3 regions of the Nocardiopsis sp. LOL_012 genome follow, and region 1 is predicted to be linked to each of the others. Evidence: predicted binding sites of a transcription regulator. Region 1 holds the regulator's gene; each other region holds the start of a gene.
The links. The regulator HrcA, encoded in region 1, represses chaperone genes, less so after heat shock. The targets are predictions, from matches to a motif close to TTGGCACTCTCNNNNNGAGAGTGCCAA.

Region 1 (3,267 bases):
TCGACCCGGCAGACGATCCGCTCCCCGTCGACGCCGGTCACGGTGCACCGGGCGCGGCGCCCGCGCCCGTCGGCCAGGTCGACGGTCTCGCCCTCGCGGATCCGGCGGACCACGGCGGCGTGTCGGCCCTCGGGGCCGGACACGACCACCTGGCCGGCGTCCAGTTCACCGGAGCCGACCAGGAAGAGGGCCGGTGTCACTTGGCGCTGAAGGCGTCGCGGATCTTGGCGAAGAACCCGCCGTGCCCGGGGCTGAACCGGCCCGGCGACTTGTCCTCACCCCGCAGTTCGGCGAACTTGCGCAGCAGGGCCTCCTGCTCCTCGTCCAGCTTGGAGGGGGTCTCCACGTCGACCCGGATGCGCAGGTCGCCCCGGCCGCCGCCGTCGAGGTGGTTGACGCCCTTGTTCGCCAGGGTGATCACGTGTCCGGAGTCGGTTCCCGGGCGCAGGTCGATGTTCTCGGTGCCGTCGAGGGTGTCGAAGGCGAACGAGGCGCCCAGCGCGGCGGCCGTCATGGGCACGGTCACCGTGCAGTGCAGGTCGTCGCCCCGGCGCTCGAACGTGGGGTGGGGCTTCTGGATGATCTCCAGGATGATGTCGCCGCGCGGTCCGCCGTTGGGGCCGACCTCGCCCTCGCCCGCGAGCTGGATACGGGTGCCGTCGTCGACACCGGCGGGGATCTTGACGGTCCGGGTAACCTTCTCGCGCACCCGGCCCTCGCCCGCGCAGTCGGCGCAGGGGTCGGTGATGACGGTGCCCTGCCCCGAGCACTGCGGGCAGGGGCGCGAGGTCATCACCTGACCGAGGAAGGAACGGGTGACCTGGGAGACCTCCCCCTGGCCGTGGCACATCTCACAGGTGGTGCGGTGCGAGCCGTGCGCCGTCCCCTCGCCCTGGCACGTCTCGCACAGGATCGCGGTGGGGAAGGTGATCTCCTTGCTGACCCCGAACGCGGTCTCGGCGAGGTCCAGTTCGACGCGGATCTTGATGCTGCGCCCGCGCCGGACCCGCTCGCGCGGCCCCCGGCCGCCGGGCTGTCCGCCGCCGAAGAACGCGTTCATGATGTCGTCGAAGGCGAAGCCACCCGCTCCGCCGAAACCGCCGGCCCCGCCGCCGCCCGGCGCGAAGGGGTCCTGGCCCATGTCGAACATCCGGCGCTTGTTCTCGTCGGAGAGGACCTCGTAGGCCTGGGTCACCTCCTTGAAGCGCTCCTGGGTGGCGGGGTCCGGGTTGATGTCCGGGTGCAGCTCGCGTGCGAGCCGCCGGTACGCCTTCTTGATCTCGTCCTTGGAGGCGTCGCGACGCACTCCGAGCACCTGGTAATAGTCTCTGGCCACTGAGTTACTGTCCTGCCAAAATCTGTCCGACATACCGAGCCACCGCGCGGACGGCTCCCATCGTCCCGGGGTAGTCCATCCGGGTGGGGCCCACCACGCCGATCTTGGCCAACGACTGGTTTCCCACGCCGTAGTCGGCCGATACGACGGAGGTGGACCGCAGTCCCTCATGGAAGTTCTCCGCGCCGATGCGGACCGTGAGCATCGACGGGTCCTTCGCCTCACCCAGCAAACGGATGAGGACCATGTTCTCTTCCAGTGCTTCCAGAATGTCCCGCAGGCTGGCCGCGAAGTCGACCGCGGCGAGGTTGGCGGTGCCGGCCAGGACGATCTTCTCCTCGTGCCGCTCCACGAGGCTCTCCAGCAGGACCGAGAGGACCGCGACGGCCATGTCGCGATGCTCCGGGTCGACCTGGGCGGGCAGGTCGCCCACCACGCGGGGGACGTCGTTGAGGAAGCGCCCGGCGGTGGCCCGGTTCAGCATGGAACGCAGGTCGTCGACGGCGCTCTCGCTGATGTCGCCCAACCCGTCGATGACGCGCTGCTCGACCCGGCCGGTGTCGGTGATCACGACCATCATCAGCCGCGGTCCGCCGAGGGGCACCAGTTCCACGTGCTGCACCGACGAACGGGTGAGGGACGGGTACTGGACGATCGCGACCTGGTGGGTGAGCTGGGCGAGCAGCCGCACCGTGCGGGTGACGATCTCGTCGAGGTCCACGGCTCCGGTGAGGAAGGACTCGATGGCCCTGCGCTCGGCGGCCGAGAGCGGCTTGACCGAGGAGAGCCGGTCGACGAAGAGCCGGTAGCCCTTGTCCGTGGGGACCCGTCCCGCGCTGGTGTGCGGCTGGGTGATGTAGCCGTCCTCCTCCAGGGCGACCATGTCGTTGCGGATGGTCGCGGGGGAGACACCGAGGGGGTGCCGCTCCGCGAGGGCCTTGGAGCCGACGGGCTCGTTGGTATTGACGAAGTCCTCGACGACGGCACGCAGGACCGCGAGCTTGCGCTCATCCAGCAACTCGCCACCTCCCTGGCACTCCGTGGTCCACAGTGCCAATTCTATGCCCGGCCGCAAACCCGCTCGGCGCCCCGCCGGTGGTCCGCACCGCGGGGGGACCCCTACCAGTACACTGCACGACCGTGTCCAACAAGGGAACCGACCGCTACGGCCGCGACGTACTGGCGGCCGGACCGCGGCCGAAGAGGAGAGAAGTCCGCGAGGTGCCCCTGAGCCGGGACCTGGTCGTGGAGACGGCCGAGGAGACCTTCTGCGGTGCCGTCGTCGCCTGGGACAAGGCGACCGTGACCCTGGAGGACCGGGCGGCGCGCCGCCGGGTGTTCGGCCTGGCCCCGGCCGCGTTCCTCATCGACGGGCGCCCCGTCACGCTGGTGCGCCCGGACGGCGCGTCCAGGGGGCCCCTGCGCAGCGCGTCGGGTTCGATCGCGGTGCGCGGCGCCCGTGCGCGGACCGCCAGGGAGAGCCGGATCTACGTCGAGGGCGCGCACGACGCGGAGCTGGTGGAGAAGGTCTGGGGCCACGACCTGCGCGTGGAGGGCGTGGCCGTCGAGTTCCTGGAGGGGGTCGACGACCTGCCCGCGATCGTGGCGGAGTTCGCGCCCGGCCCCGGCCGCCGCCTGGGGGTGCTGGTGGACCACCTCGTGCCCGGTTCCAAGGAGAGCCGGATCGCCGCGCGGGTCCGGGGCGGGGACGTGCTGGTGGCCGGGCACCCCTACGTGGACGTGTGGCAGGCGGTCCGCCCCCGCGCGGTGGGGATCGCGCGCTGGCCCGAGGTCCCGCGCGGCGTCCCCTGGAAGGAGGGGGTCGTGGACGCGCTCGGGTGGCGGATGGAGACGGGTGAGGCCTGGCGGCGCATCCTCGGTTCGGTCCGCTCCTACGCGGACCTGGAGCCCTCGCTGCTGGGGCGGGTGGA
Region 2 (3,267 bases), on a different contig from region 1:
GACCGCCTCCTCCAGGACGTACTGGATCGCGGGCTTGTCCACGATCGGCAGCATCTCCTTGGGCGTGGCCTTGGTCGCGGGCAGGAAGCGCGTTCCCAGACCCGCGGCCGGCACGACGGCCTTGGTGACGGAGGTGGCGGCGGGGCCCTGCCGCGTCTGGTCGGTGTCGGCGATCATGTCGGCACTCTAGGACAACAGCTCGTCCCTTGACGATGGCCGCGCCACGGGCGCGTCGAGAAGTCCCGAGGTCTTCGCGGCGATGACGCGGAGAGGCAATCAGGAATTCACCAACGGTGGTAACGACCCCTCTTCATGACGGAAGGGGCCATGGGAGACTGAACGCCATGAACGGCGAAGGGCGGACGGTAACGGACAAGCAGCGGACACGGCGACGCGTCCTGGCGGCACGGCGCGCCCGGAGCGCGGACGATCGCGAGCGCGCGGGCGAAGCGATCCTGGGCGCACTCCTGGAGGCCCCCTGGCTCACCGGGGCGGCCACCGTGGCCTGCTACTACTCCGTCGGCGGCGAACCGGACACCCGCGCCCTGGCGCCAGCCCTGGACCGGCTCGGCGTACACGTGCTCCTGCCGGTGTTCCTGCCCGGCGGCGACCTGGACTGGGCGGCCTTCGACGGGCCCCGCAGCCTGGCCCCGGCCGGACACGGGCTGCTCGAACCCGTCGGACCCCGGCAGGGAACGGACGCCCCGGCCCGCGCGGACGCCGTGGTCTGCCCCGCGCTGGCCGTCGACCGCCGGGGCATGCGCCTGGGGCGCGGCGCCGGATGCTACGACCGCGTCCTGGCCCGCACGGGGCCGCGCACGCCGTCGGTCGCGGTCGTCTACGACGAGGAGTTCGTGGAATCGGTGCCCGGCGAACCGCACGACCGCCCCGTGGACGCGGTCGTCACCCCGGAAGGGGGGCTGCGCGCCTTCGAACCCCGCGCCCCGCTCTGGGCCGGACGGAGCGTCCGCGCCGTGGCGGCGCACCGGGATTAACCCGCCCGCCGAGGGTGTTGTGCCTGGCGGTCGCGCCCGGCCGCCGCAGTGGTTCCCGCATCTCCCGCCCGGGGACCGTGTCGGGCACGGGGTCCGTCACGGTCCGGACCGGCGAGCGACTACTATTTAGCAGTCAACGGGCGAGAGTGCCAGCTTAGGAGGACCCGAACAGTGCCTACGTACCAGTACGCGTGCACCGAGTGCGGCGCCCAGATGGAGGTCGTGCAGAGCTTCACCGACGACTCGCTGACCGTCTGCCCCGAGTGCGAGGGCCGCCTGCGCAAGGTGTACTCCGCCGTCGGCATCGTCTTCAAGGGCTCGGGCTTCTACCGCACCGACAGCGGCAAGGGCTCGAACAGCTCCGTCACCTCCGCCTCCGGAGAGAACGGCAAGAGCGACCCCTCCTCCGCGTCCTCGGACTCCGCCAAGGGCTCCGACACCCCGGGCTCGTCGGGCTCGTCGGGCTCGTCGGGCTCGTCGGGCTCCGGCGACTCCTCGAAGGGCTCCTCCGGCGACTCCGCCAAGAGCACCGCGAGCAGCGGGTCCGGCGCCGCCGCCAAGGCGAGCTGAGGCACGGCCCCAGCCTACGCGCCGCCGCCTCCGCGGCGGCGCACATCCCGCCCTGTGGACAACGCCCGCGGCGGCCCTCCCGCGCCTAGCGTCGGAGTATGGCCCACCCTCCGCGCCCGCACCGGCACCGCCGGGTCCTGACACGCCTGCTCGACCGCCACCGCCGCCCCCTCGCCGCGCTGCTCGCGGCGGCCGCACTCACCAGCGGCGTCCTGCTCCTGCGCCCCCCGCCCCCGGCCACCGCCGGGGTCCTGGTCGCCTCCCGCGACCTCGACGCCTCCCGTCCGCTCGCCGACGGGGACCTCGTCCACCGCGCCCTGCCCGAGCGGGCCCTGCCCCGCGGCGCCCTCGCGCCCGGCACCGCCACCTCCGGTCTCCGGCTCAACGCACCGGTGCGCCGCGGCGAGGTGGTCACCGACGCCCGCCTCTCCGACCCGCCGGCACGGGCCTACGGCCCCGACCTGGTCGCCGTGCCCGTGCGTGTGGCCGACCCCGAGGTGGCGGGGCTGCTCTCCCCCGGCAGCCGTGTCGACGTACTCGCCGTCCCGGCCCCCGCCGACCCGCACCCCTTCCACACAAAACCGGCACGGCGGGTGGTGGGCGACCGCCCCGTCCTGGCCGTGCCCTCGGGCGGGGAGGGGAGGGGCGGCGCACTGGTCCTCATCGCCGCCACCCCCGACGAGGCCCGGGAACTGGCGGGACACGGCGCCTCCTCCCGCCTGTCGATCACCATACGAAGTTGACCCATGACGAAACGTAGTGAATGCTGACCAAGCGCACTACCGTGCGCGTCGCCCCCGAAACCCCGAGTACATGTAGGGCAAAAACCCATGAACGGCTTCAAGGCATTCCTGCTCCGCGGCAACCTGGTCCAGTTGGCGGTCGCGGTCGTGATCGGCGCGGTCTTCGCCGACCTCGTCACCGCCTTCACCGAAGGCTTCGTCACCCCGTTGATCGGCATCTTCGGCGGGGTCCCCACGTTCGGCGACCTGTACTTCGAGGTCAACGGCAGCCGTTTCCTCTACGGCGCGTTCGTCAACGCCCTGATCGCGTTCCTCATCACCGCCGCGGTCCTCTACTTCCTCGTGGTGCTCCCGGTCGCCAAGCTGCTGGAGCGCGACACCGAGGCCGAGGAGGCCACCACCCGCGCCTGCCCGCACTGCCGCACCCAGGTGTCCAAGGAGGCCACCCGCTGCTCAGCCTGCACCAGCGAGATCAGCGCCGAGCTCGTGTAGACCCGCGCGGCCCGCCGGAGGGGGCCGTGTCCTCCGGCGGGCCCCGTCAGCGGGTGTACTCCCAGTGCCAGGGCTCGAACGGGCTCGACTTGGCCCAGGCCGGGTGGATCCACCCGAAGTCGGCACCGTTCTCCTGCATCCACAGCCACCGCTCGGACTGGTAGTTCTGGATGCCGCAGCCCAGGTCGATGGCCTGCCCCAACCCGTGGTTACTGGTGCCGGGGACGGCCGCGAAGCCCGGCGCGACCTCGCCGTACACGCGGTGCTGGTTGGGCAGGTCGCGGTAGGCGCTGGTGATGCAGATGTTCTCGCCGAAGTCCTCCACGTACCTCAGGTTGAGTTCGAGGAAGTCCACGGCCGCGTCGGCGCGCAGGTACTTGTCGTCGTCGTAGAGCTGGCACAGCGAGGACTGGGGCAGCAGGCCGTTGGCGTAGCCCTCGGCGTCCGACGCCCGGTCCGAGTCGCAA
Region 3 (3,267 bases), on a different contig from region 1:
GCTTCCAGGAGCTCATCAAGATCGGCCTGGTCGAGGACCGCCCGTACCGGATCTTCGGCGCCCAGGCCACCGGCTGCTCACCGGTCGCCCGGGCGTGGGAGGCCGGCCACGACGTCATCCAGCCGGTCAAGCCCGACACCATCGCCAAGTCGCTGGCCATCGGCAACCCGGCGGACGGCCCCTACGTGCTCGACATCGCCCAGCGCACCGGCGGTTCGGTGGAGCACGTCAGCGACGCCGAGGTCGTCGACTCCATCAACCTCCTGGCCCGCACCGAGGGGGTCTTCGCCGAGACCGCCGGCGGTGTCACCACCGGCGTGCTCCGCAAGCTCGTGCGCGAGGGCAGGCTCGACCCCAGGGCCGAGACGGTCGTCCTCAACACCGGCGACGGGCTCAAGACCCTCAACGCCGTGGAGGCGGGCGTGACCGCGACGATCAAGCCGTCCCTGGCCGCGTTCGCCGACGCCGGCCTGCTCTGAGCGGCGGCCCGCACCGACGACTCCGCGGTGCCCGGGGCGCCCCGGGCACCGCACACCACCCGACGAAGGAAGAACACCCGTATGAGCGCCAGCGTCCGCGTCCCCACGATCCTGCGCACCTACACAGGCGACGCCGCCGAGGTGTCCGCCGAGGGCACCACCCTCGCCGAGGTCCTCGACGACCTGGAGGCCAACTACCCGGGCATCCGGGCGCGGATCCTCGACGACTCCGGCAAGGTGCGCCGGTTCGTCAACGTCTACGTGGGGGACGAGGACGTGCGCTTCGAACAGGGCCTGCAGACCGCGGTCGCCGACGGCGCCCAGGTCTCGATCATCCCGGCCGTGGCCGGGGGCTGCTGACCGCTCCGACCGCCCTGACCGCTCCGCCGGGCTTCCGGCGCGGGCGGGGAGACGGTGCACAATGGCACGGCTCCGCTTCTTCCCCGACCGGGAGGGGCGGAGCCGTTCGCCGTGTCGGCCGGGAAACCCGGTTTCCTCTGGCCGCGCCGCTGGCTAGCCTGCCTGAATGAGCGTGGAGATCCGTGGATACGAAGAGCGGGACCGGGACGCCGTCGTCGACCTGTCCCTGCGGGCGTGGGAGCCGGTGCACGCCTCCCTGCGGCGGGTGCTGGGGGCGGGTCTCTACGACCGGATGACGCCGGACTGGCGCGCCGCCCAGCGCGAGGCGGTCACCGCCGACCTGGACGCGGAGGAGGCCCGCGTCTGGGTCGCGCTCGCCGACGGCGCCGTGGCCGGGTTCGTGTCGGTGCGCCTGCGGCCCGGCGACGACATGGGCGAGATCACCCTGGCCGCCGTCGACCCCGCCCACCAGGGGCGGGGGATCGGTACGGAGCTGACCGTGTTCGCGGTTGAGCGGATCCGGGATCTGGGTATGGGGACCGCGATGGTGGAGACCGGCGGTGACGAGGGCCACGCCCCCGCCCGCCGGGCCTACGAGAAGGCCGGGCTGGTCCCGCTGCCGATCACCCGGTACTTCACGGAGCTGTGACGGGCGGTGGGACGCGTCCCACCGAATCCGCTGACCGGGCGAGCGTCCGTGCCTCCTTTCGTACACGCAGGTGAAAGGCGGTGTGACGGCTGTGGAAATCGTGACCACATCGTTTGCACTCTCCCGGGGAGAGTGCTAAAAATAGACCTGGTTAGCACTCGCTGAGCCTGAGTGCTAACCGGAGCGAGGCTGCGAGGCCGTGCGCGTCCGACAGCAGGGGTGTCGGTACGTCGCGGCCGTCCGTCGCGGGCGCACGCCTCGTCCCATCGCGTATCAGCCCGGTCACGGGAGGACAAGAACTCAATGGCAGCCAAACTGATCGCGTTCGACGAGGAGGCCCGTCGCGGCCTTGAGCGCGGCATGAACCAGCTCGCTGACGCCGTCAAGGTCACGCTGGGCCCCAAGGGCCGCAACGTCGTCCTGGAGAAGAAGTGGGGCGCCCCCACGATCACCAACGACGGTGTCTCCATCGCCAAGGAGATCGAGCTCGAAGACCCCTGGGAGAAGATCGGGGCGGAGCTCGTCAAGGAGGTCGCCAAGAAGACCGACGACGTCGCCGGTGACGGCACCACCACCGCCACCGTGCTCGCCCAGGCGCTCGTCCGCGAGGGCCTGCGCAACGTCGCCGCCGGCGCCAACCCGGTCGGCCTCAAGCGCGGCATCGAGGCCGCCGTCACCCGGATCAACGAGGAGCTCGGCAAGATCTCCAAGGAGGTCGAGACCAAGGAGCAGATCGCCTCCACGGCCTCCATCTCCGCCGGTGACGCCCAGATCGGCGCGACCATCGCCGAGGCGATGGACAAGGTCGGCAAGGAAGGCGTCATCACCGTCGAGGAGGGCCAGACCTTCGGGCTGGAGCTCGAACTCGCCGAGGGCATGCGCTTCGACAAGGGCTACATCTCGCCCTACTTCGCCACCGACCTGGAGCGGATGGAGACGGTCCTGGAGGACCCCTACATCCTCATCGTCAACTCCAAGATCTCCAACAACAACGAGTTCCTGCCCGTCGTGGAGAAGGTCCTCCAGGCCGGCCGTCCGCTGATGGTCATCGCCGAGGACGTCGAGCAGGGCGCGCTCCAGACCCTGGTCGTCAACAAGATCCGCGGCACCTTCAAGTCCGTCGCCGTCAAGGCCCCGGGCTTCGGTGACCGCCGCAAGGCCCAGCTCGGCGACATCGCCGTGCTGACCGGTGGCCAGGTCATCACCGAGGAGGTCGGCCTCAAGCTGGAGAACACCGAGCTCGACATGCTCGGCCGCGCCCGCAAGGTCGTCGTGACCAAGGACGAGACCACCATCGTGGACGGTGCCGGTGACGCCACCACGATCGCCGGTCGCGTCAACGAGATCCGCAACGAGATCGAGCGCACCGACTCCGACTACGACCGCGAGAAGCTCCAGGAGCGTCTCGCCCGCCTGGCCGGCGGCGTGGCCGTCATCAAGGCCGGTGCCGCCACCGAGGTGGAGCTCAAGGAGCGCAAGCACCGCATCGAGGACGCCGTCCGCAACGCCAAGGCCGCGGTCGAGGAGGGTATCCTGCCCGGCGGTGGCGTCGCGCTGCTGCAGGCCAGCGTCCCCGCGTTCGAGAAGCTCGACCTGGACGGCGACGAGTCCATCGGCGCCGACATCGTGCGCCGCGCCATCGCCGAGCCGCTCAAGCAGATCGCGGTCAACGCCGGCCTTGAGGGCGGCGTCGTTGCGGACAAGGTCAAGAACCTGGAGCCCGGGTTCGGCCTCAACGCCGCCACCGGCGAGTACACCGACCTGTTCAAGGACGGCGTC

Region 2: a site for HrcA is predicted at 1,122-1,148, ahead of ACFHWE_RS09980 (FmdB family zinc ribbon protein). Genes of this name have one in related genera too.
Region 3: a site for HrcA is predicted at 1,601-1,627, ahead of groL (chaperonin GroEL). Genes of this name have one in related genera too.

The regions. Positions count from the first base shown of each region.
Region 1 covers NZ_JBHMIV010000001.1:160,215-163,481, reverse strand. The annotation lists gene ACFHWE_RS00675 (16S rRNA (uracil(1498)-N(3))-methyltransferase) at 1-200, opposite strand, end outside; gene dnaJ (molecular chaperone DnaJ) at 197-1,336, opposite strand; gene hrcA (heat-inducible transcriptional repressor HrcA) at 1,341-2,354, opposite strand; gene ACFHWE_RS00660 (DUF3097 domain-containing protein) at 2,477-3,267, shown strand, end outside.
Region 2 covers NZ_JBHMIV010000012.1:25,118-28,384, reverse strand. The annotation lists gene galU (UTP--glucose-1-phosphate uridylyltransferase GalU) at 1-177, opposite strand, end outside; gene ACFHWE_RS09985 (5-formyltetrahydrofolate cyclo-ligase) at 345-995, shown strand; gene ACFHWE_RS09980 (FmdB family zinc ribbon protein) at 1,167-1,565, shown strand; gene ACFHWE_RS09975 (Flp pilus assembly protein CpaB) at 1,664-2,308, shown strand; gene mscL (large conductance mechanosensitive channel protein MscL) at 2,396-2,800, shown strand; gene ACFHWE_RS09965 (D-alanyl-D-alanine carboxypeptidase family protein) at 2,847-3,267, opposite strand, start outside.
Region 3 covers NZ_JBHMIV010000006.1:71,260-74,526, reverse strand. The annotation lists gene thrC (threonine synthase) at 1-479, shown strand, start outside; gene ACFHWE_RS05660 (ubiquitin-like small modifier protein 1) at 561-839, shown strand; gene ACFHWE_RS05655 (GNAT family N-acetyltransferase) at 1,006-1,488, shown strand; gene groL (chaperonin GroEL) at 1,792-3,267, shown strand, end outside.